Regions from separate parts of the Oceanobacillus sp. FSL K6-3682 genome, predicted to be linked through region 1. Evidence: riboswitches for the same ligand, from Rfam matches in the RefSeq annotation. Region 1 holds a riboswitch; each other region holds the start of a gene.

Region 1 (4,289 bases):
CTTAACAAACGTGAATGGAGAGCGGCTTATTTTTTCCGTATTATTTAATCATTTGTTAGATGAGGATAAAGGGAAAGAGCTGGAGGATGAATTAATAGCATTGTTGGCTGTAATAGAAAATTGGTCTTAAGGTAAAGGTATTGATAAATCAGGGGTTTAGGCAAATAACCGGCTTGAAAAATTGTATACTTTATATAAATTAAGCTTCATTTTATGTTTTTTTCATGGCCTTACCATAGTTTTACCACATTTCCATGCTAAAGTTGTAGCTAAGATAGATTAATGAAATGAAAAAAGCTAAAAAAAGTTGTCATTTCAAACATTATCATTTTGATTCTTGTAATGGATATGTCAAATAATAAGGAGAATGGATATGACAGTGCATATTTACGGAGTATCTTGCTCATCTACAAGAAAAGCGAGACAATGGTTTCGCAAACATGGGATTGCATATAAAGAACGTAATATTTTACACCAACCGTTGACTATTGAAGAATTGAAAAATATTTTACAAATGACTGTAGAAGGTACGGATGAGATTCTTTCAACCCGTTCTAAAATTTACAAAGAACTAAATTTGAATGTAGAGGAGCTTCCTTTACAAACCTTACTAAAATTAATCCATAAGTATCCGAGACTGCTGAAAAGTCCGATTCTGGTTGATGAAAAGAGATTCCAGGTCGGTTATCACGAGGAGGATATTCGTCAATTTTTACCTAGGAAAACACGGCAGCTTCAATGGTTACAATGGAAGGTAGATTTAGGATTGATAAAAGGTTAAATAAACCTTAAATAAACCTTAAATATCAGAATATACTATGGAATTGCGTAAGTTTTAAAGCTTTGAACAGAGTATGAAAGAGAATAGGTTTACTTTATAAAGAAAAATACGGGGCAGCCTCATATTGAGGTTGCCTCATTTTTGTAAATTTTTATCACAATGTAACACTCTTTGCCATTGTGGGTAATTAAATCGTCAGCTCGATTTCCTGGGAGAAGAGCCGGGACTTTTTTGAGTAAAGTTTTGTTTTTATTTTTTTTCGTCATCCTGCAATGCTTGTTCAATATCTGCTATCAAATCCCCGGCATCTTCAATTCCCACCGAGAAACGAAGAAGATCATTACCAATTCCCCGGCTGTTTCTTTCTTCTTCCGGCATATCAGCGTGTGTTTGTGTAGTGGGATAGGTAATAAAGCTTTCTACACCGCCCAGACTTTCGGCAAATACAATTAAGTTTAGATTAGCTAAAAAGGACCTTACCTGATCGGCATCTGCTAAACAAAAAGAAAGCATACCGCCTTTATTAGGATAATAAACCCGGCGGATTGCCGGATGCTTTTGCAAGTAATCCGCAACTTTCTGTGCATTTTCCTCATGACGCTGCATGCGAAGTGCAAGTGTTTTTAACCCTCTGACAAGAAGCCAGCAGTCTGATGCAGATAATGTTGCGCCGGAAGCGTTATGCATTTCAAATATTTTTTCAGACAGAGCTGGACTTTTTGTAACCACAATACCTGCCAGTACATCGTTATGACCGCCGATATATTTTGTTGCGCTATGAACAACAATATCTGCACCCAGTGTAATAGGCTGCTGCAGATAAGGGGTCAAAAATGTATTATCGACAATTAGCAGCAAATTATGTTTTTTTGCCAGTTTTGAGTATTTTTCAATATCTACTTCTTGCAGTAAAGGATTTGTTGGCGTCTCTAAAAATATCGCTTTCGTATTTTCGTTAATACATCGTTCTGTTTTCGAGATATCTTGACATTCATCATAGGTTACAGAAATATTATATGCTTTTTCAAAATGATCAAAAATTCGATAAGTACCACCATAAATATCTTTTGTTGCAATAAGATGATCGCCATGACGAAAAAGGGAGGAGAGGATTAATTGAATAGCAGCCATCCCTGAACTGCAGGCAAAAGAAGCATCCCCTTCTTCCAGTTTTGCAAATCCATCCTCTAATACGGACCTTGTTGGATTTTTGGTACGGGAATAATCATAACCGGTAGAATGACCGATGCCTTGATGCTGATATGCTGTTGACATATAAATAGGCGGATTTATTGCTCCTGTACGTTCATCTGTTTTGTTACCTAGCTGTACTAACGCAGTTTCTAATTTTTTCATCTTTCATTCAGCCTCCTTAGAAATAAAAAAACCTTCTTATTTTAGGAATAAGAAGGGTATAACATCCGTATCATACGCTTCTTATCTTTAAAGGGATAGACCCTTCTGGAATTAGCACCTTGCTATGACAAGCTGGTTGCTGAGACATCATCGGGCCAGTCCCTCCGTCTCTCTGGATAAGAATTAAAATTTTATTCATTTATAATTACGTTTACTGTACAAGAGCCAGGAAAAAAAATCAAGTTTTATTTTGGAGAATATTCAAAAGCAGACTTCAGTCATACCAAGCTTTTACTCTATAGAATAATGAAGAGCAGGAAATAAGAATTCAAAAAAACGCGAAAAGTATTTGAAAAGGTATGAGATGAAGATTACAATAGTAGTGTTAGTATTTATTTGAATAATGTATTGCAAATTAGACACTCAATTAAAAAGATTATGAAGGTCTGAAATAAAAAGGGTGAAAAAGCAACAGTATGAAAATATATTAAAAAAGGAAGAAGATATATGCGTAAAAAAAAGCTATTATTGGTTAACATTTGTATGTTAACAGGATGTATCATTATCGTCGGTATCGGGATTTATAATGAAAATCGCTCCACACAATACCAGATGGAGCTGAATACCCGGGTCGGAGAAGCTGCAAATGGACAAACTGGCGAAAGTGTAGAGCTTTTTACAACTTCATGGGAGAATAAATTGTTATCAAATAATCAGCAAATTTATCAGACTGTCGATTTAAATAATCATCATAATTCTCAAGATGATGAAGTAGAGGTACAGGAAGATACAAACACGGCTCAAGAAACAGAAATTCAGGACGAAGCTTATGCAGTACAAGAAACAGAAGTGAAAAGTGAAACTTATTCAACTTCTGAGGAAGAACCTTCTTCCCAAATAACAAAAGGTGAAAGCAATCAAGCACAAACTGAAGAGAAAGAGCAAAGTAATAATTATTCCAATGAAAGAAACACTGCCGGTGGTGAAGCGAATAATTCAAAGGAAAAAACAGAAGCAGATCGTTATCAAAGCTCATCAGCATCTGGCAGCAAGATACACTCTGATGAAAATAAAAAGCCTTCTGATTCTAGTGGCTCTAAATCCGAAGATACAGAAGATACTGTAAAAGAAAATAATAATCCACCAGAAAATACAGAGGACAATCCAGACAAAGATAGCGACAAAGAAGAAGGCACAGGAGGTAAAGAACCTGAGCCGGGAAAAGATGAAGAAGATTTAGATGAAGAGGACAATGAAGAAGTAAATGAAGATACAGAAGATACTTCTGATCAGGAACCGGATAATGATGAATCTAAAGATGATGACAACAAGAGCGTAGCAACGGTTTACTCTGAGTAAATAATTATATACTATGTTTTTTTTAAATCTGAATATAATCGAAAACAAAAAAAGACAAAAAGAGATTTTTTAAAGAAATTACAATGAATATTAGCCTATTTCAACAAAATTTGATATTATATTAATTGCAGTAACTATTTATATGGATAGTTCGTTATTACATTAAATTTGATTTATGGAAGATAGAAAGGAAGGAAGATGAATTATGAGTAAACCAAAAGTAGTTGTGCTTGGTGCAGGCTATGCCGGATTAGTTGCCACAAGACGTTTAACTCAACAGCTGTCTCCTGAAGAAGCTGAAATTGTTTTAATTAACAAACATAATTATCACTATGAAAGTACATGGTTACATGAGGTTGCAGCGGGTACTATTAACCCGAATCAGGCACGTTTTATGCTTACAGATGTTGTTAACCCTAAGCGTGTCCGTCTAATTTACGATACAGTAACAGAAGTGAAACGCGAAGATAAACGTGTTGTTCTTGAAAACAGCGAAGTAGCTTATGATTATCTTGTATTTGCTTTAGGGTTTGTTTCTAATACATTTGGCATTCCAGGAATGGAAGAGCATGCATATGCGATTACTGACATAGATTCCAGCCGTTTGATCGCTGAACATATCGAATATCAGTTTGCTCAATACTCTTCAAGCGAAGAAAAACGCGATGAACAAATTTCAATCGTAGTCGGCGGTGGTGGTTTTACAGGTATTGAATTCGTTGGGGAACTCGCTGATAAAGTACCCGAGCTATGTAAAAAATATGATATTGACCGCAGTAAAGCAAGAATCATT
Region 2 (4,289 bases), 350 kb from region 1:
TAGAAAAATAACTTGTGTTAGGAACGTTTGTTTGGTAACCTTGATATAAGGTTGAAAGTTTTGATTTACGATGAACCAAAATGAAACGATACGCTATAATATCTGTTTAGAAAAGTTATCGTTGCCCAAATATTTATGTTTACTCTAGATTAAGGATTTTATAATATTTAATGGCGGAATATTCGAAATGATAAATATATTTTTACTGAGATAGATGAACAATGGAAGACAGTTGAATTAGCCATAATAAAAAAAGATAAAGTAAACTTATCAAAAAGGAGTGTAAACCTATGAAAAAAGAAATTTTGATTTTTCTGCCAGAGAATTATGCAGATTGGGAGGGATCTTATATTTGCTCCGAATTAAATAACCCGAAAACCGGATATGCTGTAAAAACATTATCCCTTAGCAAGAATCCGGTCAAATCAATGGGCGGATTTACTGTTATTCCAGACTACACAATCAATGAAATACCCGAAAATTTTCATATGCTTATTATGGTTGGAGGTACAACCTGGGCGAAACCGCAAAATGAAGTTGTTAAATCAGTAGTAGATATGTGCGTAGAAAAGAAAATCCCGGTTGCAGCAATATGTGATGCTTGCACATTCCTGGCAGACAAAGGATATTTAGACCATATCAAACATACCGGAAATTCAGCTGCTCATTTAATAAAAGGTGCCCCGGGTTACAAAGGCAAAGAGCATTTCATCGAAAAACAGGCCGTTTCAACAAAGGGATTTATTACCGCTAACGGAACAGCTGCAGTTGAGTTTGCGAGAGAAATTCTAAAATACTTTGAGATTATGGAGCAGGCTGAATTGAAAGAATGGTATCAAATGTTTAAAAAAGGGTTTTATACAAGTTGAGGTTGATCTGAAGGTTTTATTTTCAAAAGCAGGTTTTGGTCGCAACAGAGCAAGTATGTTCATTTTAAATTATTTATTAAAAGTCTTCTTTTCCTTTTTGATAGAAGCCTTTTTAATATAAAATTTCCAGGAGAGGGGATGAAAAAAAACAGCACATATTGTATAATAAAAATATCGTATTTAAGCGGTGAAGGAGCGATTTTGCATGAGTAAAGAAGTAAAAGTGACAAATGAAGCTTTAATGCTAGCTATAAAGGAATTAATACAAAAAGTAGATAATCTGGGTTCAAAAGTCACTTCACTGGAAGGGAAGGTAGATAATCTAGATTCAAGAGTTATTTCGCTGGAAGAAAAGGTTGACAAACTGGATCTAAGGGTCACTTCACTGGAAGAAAAAGTAGATAAACTGGATTCAAGGGTTATTTCATTAGAAGAAAAAGTAGACAGACTGGATTCAAGGGTTACTTCATTAGAAGAAAAGGTAGACAAAGTAGATTCTAAATTAGATGTTTTATCAACAGAATTATTATCTACCAGGGCAGACGTGAATATTTTGAAGAAAGCTAAGTGAACATATTTTCCAAATAAAGTAAATTTATTGTTTGATAGAATAATAAATAAATCATAGATTATTTCAAACCATTAGTGTATCTAATATTAGATAGTGCTGTGGTTTTTTGTTGTAGAACAATTAAAGAGTATTCCTGCATAATAATCCTGTAGTAGAGTAACGAACAACTGTATTGTACTTCATTTATGATACAATTGTAAGTAGCCTCATTTGGAACGATTAAAATATTTTTTTAGAAACTTATATATAGTAAAGGTTTATACAAAGGAAGGCGGTCCTATAAATTTTGAACAAGAAAAAAATAGACTATTCCAACCTTATTGCTAATCTGCTTCTTGCCGGCCTCGTAATTGTTAGTGCAGCAGTTATTGTGGCCATCCCCATTATGATAATATATGGCTTATCAAATATCTTAGCAGGCTGGAATCTTATTGAAATACGATTCTTTGATAATATTTTCATTAATATTCTTTATTTTGGCGGCTTGCTTTTTCTTTCTTATCTTGTAGGAATAATTTTTAATCTGTTATATCAGTTTATTCTTAAATTGGCAAAGATGAAAGAAACGAAGAAGGTAATGTTTCTGAGTTATATGGTGCAGCTGCTATGTAGTGTTATTTTTTATAAAAGCTTTATTGAGCCTCTATTTACGAGAATTAATATATCATGGGAAGGAACAGCCATTTTATTCTTCTGCTTGTATTTGTCTGCTTTTGTTATCAGCGAAGATTATAAAATTTTTTCTGATAAAAAAAGCTGACACTATCTTGATTTTAAATCAATTGCAGCAGGATCCCTATATTTTGGGATTACCCTTGACGAATCCAACGCTTCCATGTAAAGTAATCTGTAATTATTCGTATAATTCCATATATTCTTATCCAGAAAGGTGGAGGGACTGGCCCGTTGAAGCCTTAGCAGCAGACACTAATTTGTACTGTGCTAATTCCAGAAGCATTTTTGCTTGAAGATAAGAAGAGATTTTACTATACCAAACCTCTTCTATTTTCAGAAGGGGTTTTTTAATTGGATTATAGAATGAAGATAGCAGGTAGAGAGGAAGGGGTATTCGATGACAATATCAACAGAAACAAAAAATACACGAGCTCCGTTCAGAGCAGATCATGTAGGGAGCTTTCTCCGTCCCCAGCGTTTAAAGGAAGCTCGCGCGCAAAAAGCAAAAGGAGAAATCAGTCCTGAACAATTGCGGCAGATTGAAGATGAGGAAATTATCAAACTGGTAGAGCAGCAGAAGGAAGCCGGTCTTCAATCAGTGACAGATGGCGAGTTTCGCCGTGCCTGGTGGCATTTTGATTTTCTGGAAGGCTTAGATGGTGTAGAAGGTTACACCGCTGAACAAGGTTTACAGTTTACGGGAGTAGAAACCAAAAAGCGGGGTATTAAAGTAACAGGTAAAATTGGTTTCAGTGACCATTATATGCTTGAGCATTATAAATTTCTTCATGGTATTGCCGGAGATGCTGTTGCCAAATTTGCGATTCCAAGTCCGAATATGCTCTTTTTCCGGGCGGATTTTGAAAAGGGTATTTATGAAAGTGATGAAGCAATTATCGATGACCTGGTTACTGCTTATCAAGGAGCCATTCAGGCATTATATGATGAAGGCTGCCGCTACTTACAGCTGGATGATACTTCCTGGGCAACCTTTTTCTCAGAAAAGGGGAGAAACTCTTTGATTGAAAAAGGAAGAGATCCCGAGAAAACAGCGGAATTATGTGCAAGAGCAATTAATGAATCGATTGCAAACAGACCGGATGATATGCTGGTGACGATGCATATTTGCCGGGGAAATTTTCAGTCTACCTATATGTCAAGCGGCGGTTACGAAGCCATGTCAGAAACCATTTTTGGAGGTCTGCAGGTTGATGGACTTTTCCTGGAATTTGATGATGATCGTTCGGGCGGATTTGAACCGCTGCGTCATGTGAACCGCGATGATTTGTATATTGTGCTTGGGCTTATCACTTCTAAATTCAGTGAACTGGAAGATCCAGAGGCTGTTAAAGCAAGAATAGCAGAAGCTGCGGAATATGTACCGTTGAATCAGCTTTGTTTGAGCCCTCAATGCGGGTTTGCTTCCACAGAAGAAGGGAATTTGCTGACTGAGGCGCAGCAATGGGGAAAAATCCGCCATGTTGTTCAAATAGCAGAAGACGTGTGGAAATAAATTTTACTAGAAAAAGGGGATTTGGAGAGGGATCTTTCCGAGTCTCCTTTTTAATGTCATTCTACATATGTTTATAGCGGCGTTTATTTTAAACAGGGAAAGACATTAATATAATTTTTTGATATATTAGAAATGTACAATAAGAATATTCGGCTATTTTTATTCCTTTTTAAATGGATAATATAACTTAATAAGGTGGTATAAAATGGAGATACGCAGTTTAATAAGCTCTGATTATGATGTCTTGGCTCCAAGGATAAATGATTGGTGGGGCGGCCGTGATATGGCAGGTATGCTGCCTAAGTTATTTTTTAATCACTTTAAAAATACAAGCTTTGTTGCAGAAGAAGGTAGTGAAATTATAGGATTTGTAATCGGGTTCCTGTCCCAGGATGAGTTAGATGAAGCCTATATTCATTTTGTTGGTGTCCATCCGGATTACCGGAAGAAAAATATTGGAAAAGTCCTTTATGAAAAATTCTTCGCCAAGGTTAAAATGGCAAATCGAAGTGTCATCCGCTGCATCACTTCACCAGTAAATAAAACGTCAATTGCCTTTCATCAAAGAATGGGATTTGTTATTGAACATGGAGATAAAATAGTAGACGGGGTGTCTGTAAAGGCGAATTATGATGGATTGAATAATGATAGAGTTTTGTTT
Region 3 (4,289 bases), 1.4 Mb from region 1:
ATCAAATGTTTCATGACCTACTGCTTTAATCTTCCTTTCCTCAAATAAGAATTTTAAAGCATCCAGCCCCCATCCGGGCAAGTGATTATTTCCGTGTTCATCCTTATTCTCGAAAGCCTTTTTGTCGGGCCAGCGTTTACTCCAATCTGTCCGCAATGCTACAAAAGTACCTTCTTCAATTTTCCCATGGAGCTCTTCAAATTCTAAAATATCTTCCACTGTCAAAATATAATCATGGTTTTCCAAAGCTGCTTCTGACTTATCAATTACAACTAGCGAAAGAACAACCTCTTTCAGTTCCAATTCCTCTAAAAAGCGCTGATCACGGACAAAATGAATTGGTGCATCAATATGCGTGCCATATTGTCCTGAAAAACTGAACTGTTGTGCCAAAAACCCATCATCGTGTGTATATAATGTTTCAAACTCAGCATCTTTAAATGCTGAAAAATGAGGAGATTCAGGACCAAATGTATGTGTTAAATCCACCCATTTTTTGGATTTAAGTATTTCTAATGCCTGCAATAATTCATTTTCTTTTATCACCGTCACTATAACCAACCCCCAAAAACATATTTTAAGCTTTTGTTTTATATTCTGTAATATGCTCCTGCAACGTTTCGTCTTCTCCAAATAAGAAATGCTTATGCATATCTGGAGAATATTTCGAATTAATAGTTTCTATTCCTACAGCCTCTGCAACAGCACGCAGCATTGCCGGGGAAGCTCCACAGCATAATCCAATATAACTAACACCGGTGCTATGGGCTTTTTTTGCCCATTCTGCCAGTTCATAACGATTATGATAAAGCGGGTCCAGAGAAGTCGGGAATGTTGTTTCTGTCGGTAAATGGCAGCTGCATCCTCCGTCCGGCAGGTTAAAGAAAGTAGGATTTTCTTCTGTTGTCCGATAAGGAATTGGCAGTGCTCCTACATATCCATCCACACTTTCACGGATTTTCTCTAAATATGGCTGCATGGTATCCGGTCCGCGGAAACAGTTCATTCCGACAACCAGTGCTCCGTTATCTTCTAAAATTTTACATGACTCTTCAACTGTGTAACCGTCACGTAAAATATTTTCACCCATTAATCCTAGTGTAATTACTGCCGGTAAATCATATTTTTTTATTTCCTCTAAAGCAATCAGTGCTTCTTCATGATAGTAAAAGGTCTCCCCGTTAATATAGTCAACATCTTCATCCTTACACCATGAAACCATTTCATTAAACATCGCTCTCACTTTATCCTTTGATTCCTGATCCTCTGGATTAAAGATATTTGTATTAGAGATATTTCCAGCAACCAGAGCTTCTTCAACCGGATGCTCTTTTGCCACTTCCTTCGCTAATTTAATCGCATTTCTGTTTAAAGGCTCCAGCAGATCTTCTTTACCAATGATACGCATTTTTTCACGATGCGCGTTATATGTAAATGCCAGCACCACATCAGATCCTGCTTTCATGTAATCACGGTAGACTGCTTTTAATGTCTCTGGATTATCCAGTGCTACCTCCGGCACAAAAGATCCAGCCTGCAGGTATCCTCTACGCTCTAATTCAAATAAATATCCCTCCCCTGCAATTACTGTTCCCTGCTTTAAACGTTCTTCCAAACTTCTTTTCGTCATCTTTAAATTCCTCCTAAACTTATTTACTTGTATTATTTAACTGCCGATAAGCTGTTATTGAATCGAAAAAAACCTCTTCTTATCAGTAAGAAGAGGTTTTTGAGTACGTCATCAATGTCTCCTCTTATCTGCTAGCTAAATGCTACTGGAATTGGCACAGTTCTTTTATAAGTCTGTTGCCGAGGCTTCAAAGGGCCAGTCCCTCCACCTCTCTGGATAAGAAAATGTATTGCTATTTATTTGTTGTAAATAACTATATATGTATTCGAATTCCATGTCAATAAGAAATTTTTAAAATATTTCAGCAGGTTTTACCCTTGCGTTGAATTATTCTATTGAATACTTCATATACTGGATAGACACATTTCATACACATTCGGTTTTCTATTTAGATCAAAGTATATGTTTAACCTTATTAATAAAAGGGGTATATTATTTTTATACAAAAAAATTCATAAATTGTTCAAAAAGTATAGACACGTTTGGAAAATAAGCATATAATACACATTAGTTCTTAAAAAAATTATAAATCATATTGAATTTTCTTATCAATATTGGTATAATTAAATTTTTCACTTCAAAAAATTCAAATCTATAAATATAATATATGGAAGGGGGGCGTAGATGTTGAATAGATATTTGATTATCGCTTTAATGATTGTCAGTTTGCCAATGACACACTTATTCATAGACGCACATCACAGCTACGTTCTCGCCGAACAGGATATACTGGTTGACCATCAGGCTTCACATGACTTAGGATTGGGCAGCGGAAGCGATCAGCCGGATAAATCATTTATAACAAATCCAGCTTTAGTCATTACCTTATTCTTATTGGGCAGTCAATGTTTATTTACAACAGTTGTCAGAGCTGTCCGTACAAAACAGCTGCTGAACCCTGTTTTCTATCAATCCAATTTCGTTGTTTAATCCTCTTTTGAGCAAAATATAAAATCAAAAGAGGAGGCTAATAAAATGATGATTTTTAGATTAATCGTTATCGGATTCTTTTCATTGACTGCATTGTCTGTATTCACTTATCAAGGTGTTGAGGTGTTTCATGCAGTTGCCGATATATTCAGAGCAAGATCATAAATTGTAACCATTTATACGGTAAAGGTTTTTCATCCCATGATACAAAAAAGAGGCTGGGACAAAAGCCAGTAAAAATAGAAAAAGTGACTTTCTACTATGATTTTAAGTAGGAAGTCACTTTTTTAATTTGATTAAAAAATGAAATAAACGTACAAAAAAAGGATACCTTCTGATAAAGTTAAAGTACCACTACAAAAACAGAATCGAGGTATCCTTATGTTTAAATATTATAACGTAAATCAAGTCGTTTTGCCATTAGATTTCGAGATGAAATTACAAGAAAATGATATTGCTTATACCATCCATGAATTTATCGAACAGATTCCAGAAGAAGCTTTCACCGGTTTTACCCGTCAAACAGGCTGTCCCGCCTATCACCCGCGTATGATGATGAAAATTATTTTATGTGCTTATACCCAGTCGGTGTTCTCTGGCCGAAAAATCGAAGCATTATTAAAAGATAGTGTGCGAATGATGTGGCTTGCGCAAGGATATGAGCCGAGTTACCGTCCAATTTCGTTGTCAGCTGGTGGAAAAAGAGTTGATCGATGCGGAGGCTATCTTTATTGACGGGACCAAAATTGAAGCCAATGCCAATAAATTCACCTTTGTCTGGCGAAAATCGATCGAGCGTTATCAAACGAAACTTGTAGAGAAGTCCCATGCCCTCTATGAAGAATTAGTGGAAAAAGAAATTATTCCAGAAATCAACCGGGAAAACCCGGAAGCTCTATCGACGCAAGAACTTCAACAGATGGCAGCGAATTTGGATAAGTCAGTCCAAACGTATACGAAACAAATCGAATCGATTGAAAAAGCACAAGACCGAAAAGCCCTGCGTTCGGAACGAAAGCAGCCAAAACAAGCCTTAAAACAGGTGCACGATTTCATCTGTCGTCAAGAAAAATATGAAGAAGCCTTGGAGATTTTAGAAGAACGTAACAGCTATTCCAAGACGGATCACGACGCAACCTTTATGCGATTGAAAGATGACCATATGAAGAACGGACAGTTGAAAGCTGCTTATAATGTGCAATTGGCAACAGAAGGACGTTACGCATTAGCCTATGATATTTTTCCGAACCCTACCGATACACGAACGCTGATTCCTTTTTTAGATCGTATTGAAAAGGATTATTTTGCGTTGCCTGATGTCCTCGTAGCTGATGCGGCTTATGGAAGTGAACAGAATATAGAAGATGTCACCCTGAACCGGTTACGAACTGCCTTGATTACCTATAGTATGTACCGCAAAGAGAAGAAGAAAAAATATAAAAATAATCCCTTTAACACCGCTAACTGGGATTATGATGCCGAAATAGATGCCTTTACTTGTCCAAATGGTCAAGCTGTTACTTATCGCTATAACTCCAAACGCACAGACAAGTATGGTTACCAGCGACAATTTAAGGTCTATGAATGTGAAGATTGTACAGGCTGTCCTTTGCGAGAGCAATGTACCAAGGCAAAGGAAGGTAACCATCGGAAAATATTTTATAATGAAAAATGGGAAGCACAAAAGAAAATGATACGAGAACAGCTTTCAGATGAAGAAATGGGCAAG

What was found. A riboswitch is a leader RNA that binds a small molecule or an ion and turns the genes downstream of it on or off. The one in region 1 is predicted to bind S-adenosylmethionine.
Region 2: another riboswitch for S-adenosylmethionine. It lies ahead of MHH51_RS09030 (5-methyltetrahydropteroyltriglutamate--homocysteine S-methyltransferase); the one in region 1 lies ahead of MHH51_RS10660 (methionine biosynthesis PLP-dependent protein).
Region 3: another riboswitch for S-adenosylmethionine. It lies ahead of MHH51_RS03775 (homocysteine S-methyltransferase family protein); the one in region 1 lies ahead of MHH51_RS10660 (methionine biosynthesis PLP-dependent protein).

The regions. Positions count from the first base shown of each region.
Region 1 is NZ_CP150263.1:2,135,910-2,140,198, forward strand. It holds gene dacB (D-alanyl-D-alanine carboxypeptidase/D-alanyl-D-alanine-endopeptidase) at 1-130, shown strand, start outside; gene spx (transcriptional regulator Spx) at 374-781, shown strand; gene MHH51_RS10660 (methionine biosynthesis PLP-dependent protein) at 1,031-2,137, opposite strand; SAM riboswitch class I at 2,216-2,320, opposite strand; gene MHH51_RS10665 (hypothetical protein) at 2,645-3,496, shown strand; gene MHH51_RS10670 (NAD(P)/FAD-dependent oxidoreductase) at 3,702-4,289, shown strand, end outside.
Region 2 is NZ_CP150263.1:1,781,787-1,786,075, forward strand. It holds gene MHH51_RS09015 (type 1 glutamine amidotransferase family protein) at 291-869, shown strand; gene MHH51_RS09020 (hypothetical protein) at 1,075-1,440, shown strand; gene MHH51_RS09025 (hypothetical protein) at 1,727-2,200, shown strand; SAM riboswitch class I at 2,315-2,417, shown strand; gene MHH51_RS09030 (5-methyltetrahydropteroyltriglutamate--homocysteine S-methyltransferase) at 2,513-3,628, shown strand; gene MHH51_RS09035 (GNAT family N-acetyltransferase) at 3,834-4,289, shown strand, end outside.
Region 3 is NZ_CP150263.1:729,760-734,048, reverse strand. It holds gene MHH51_RS03780 (cyclase family protein) at 1-555, opposite strand, end outside; gene MHH51_RS03775 (homocysteine S-methyltransferase family protein) at 578-1,630, opposite strand; SAM riboswitch class I at 1,752-1,853, opposite strand; gene MHH51_RS03770 (hypothetical protein) at 2,255-2,560, shown strand; partial or broken gene MHH51_RS03765 (IS1182 family transposase) at 2,942-4,289, shown strand, end outside.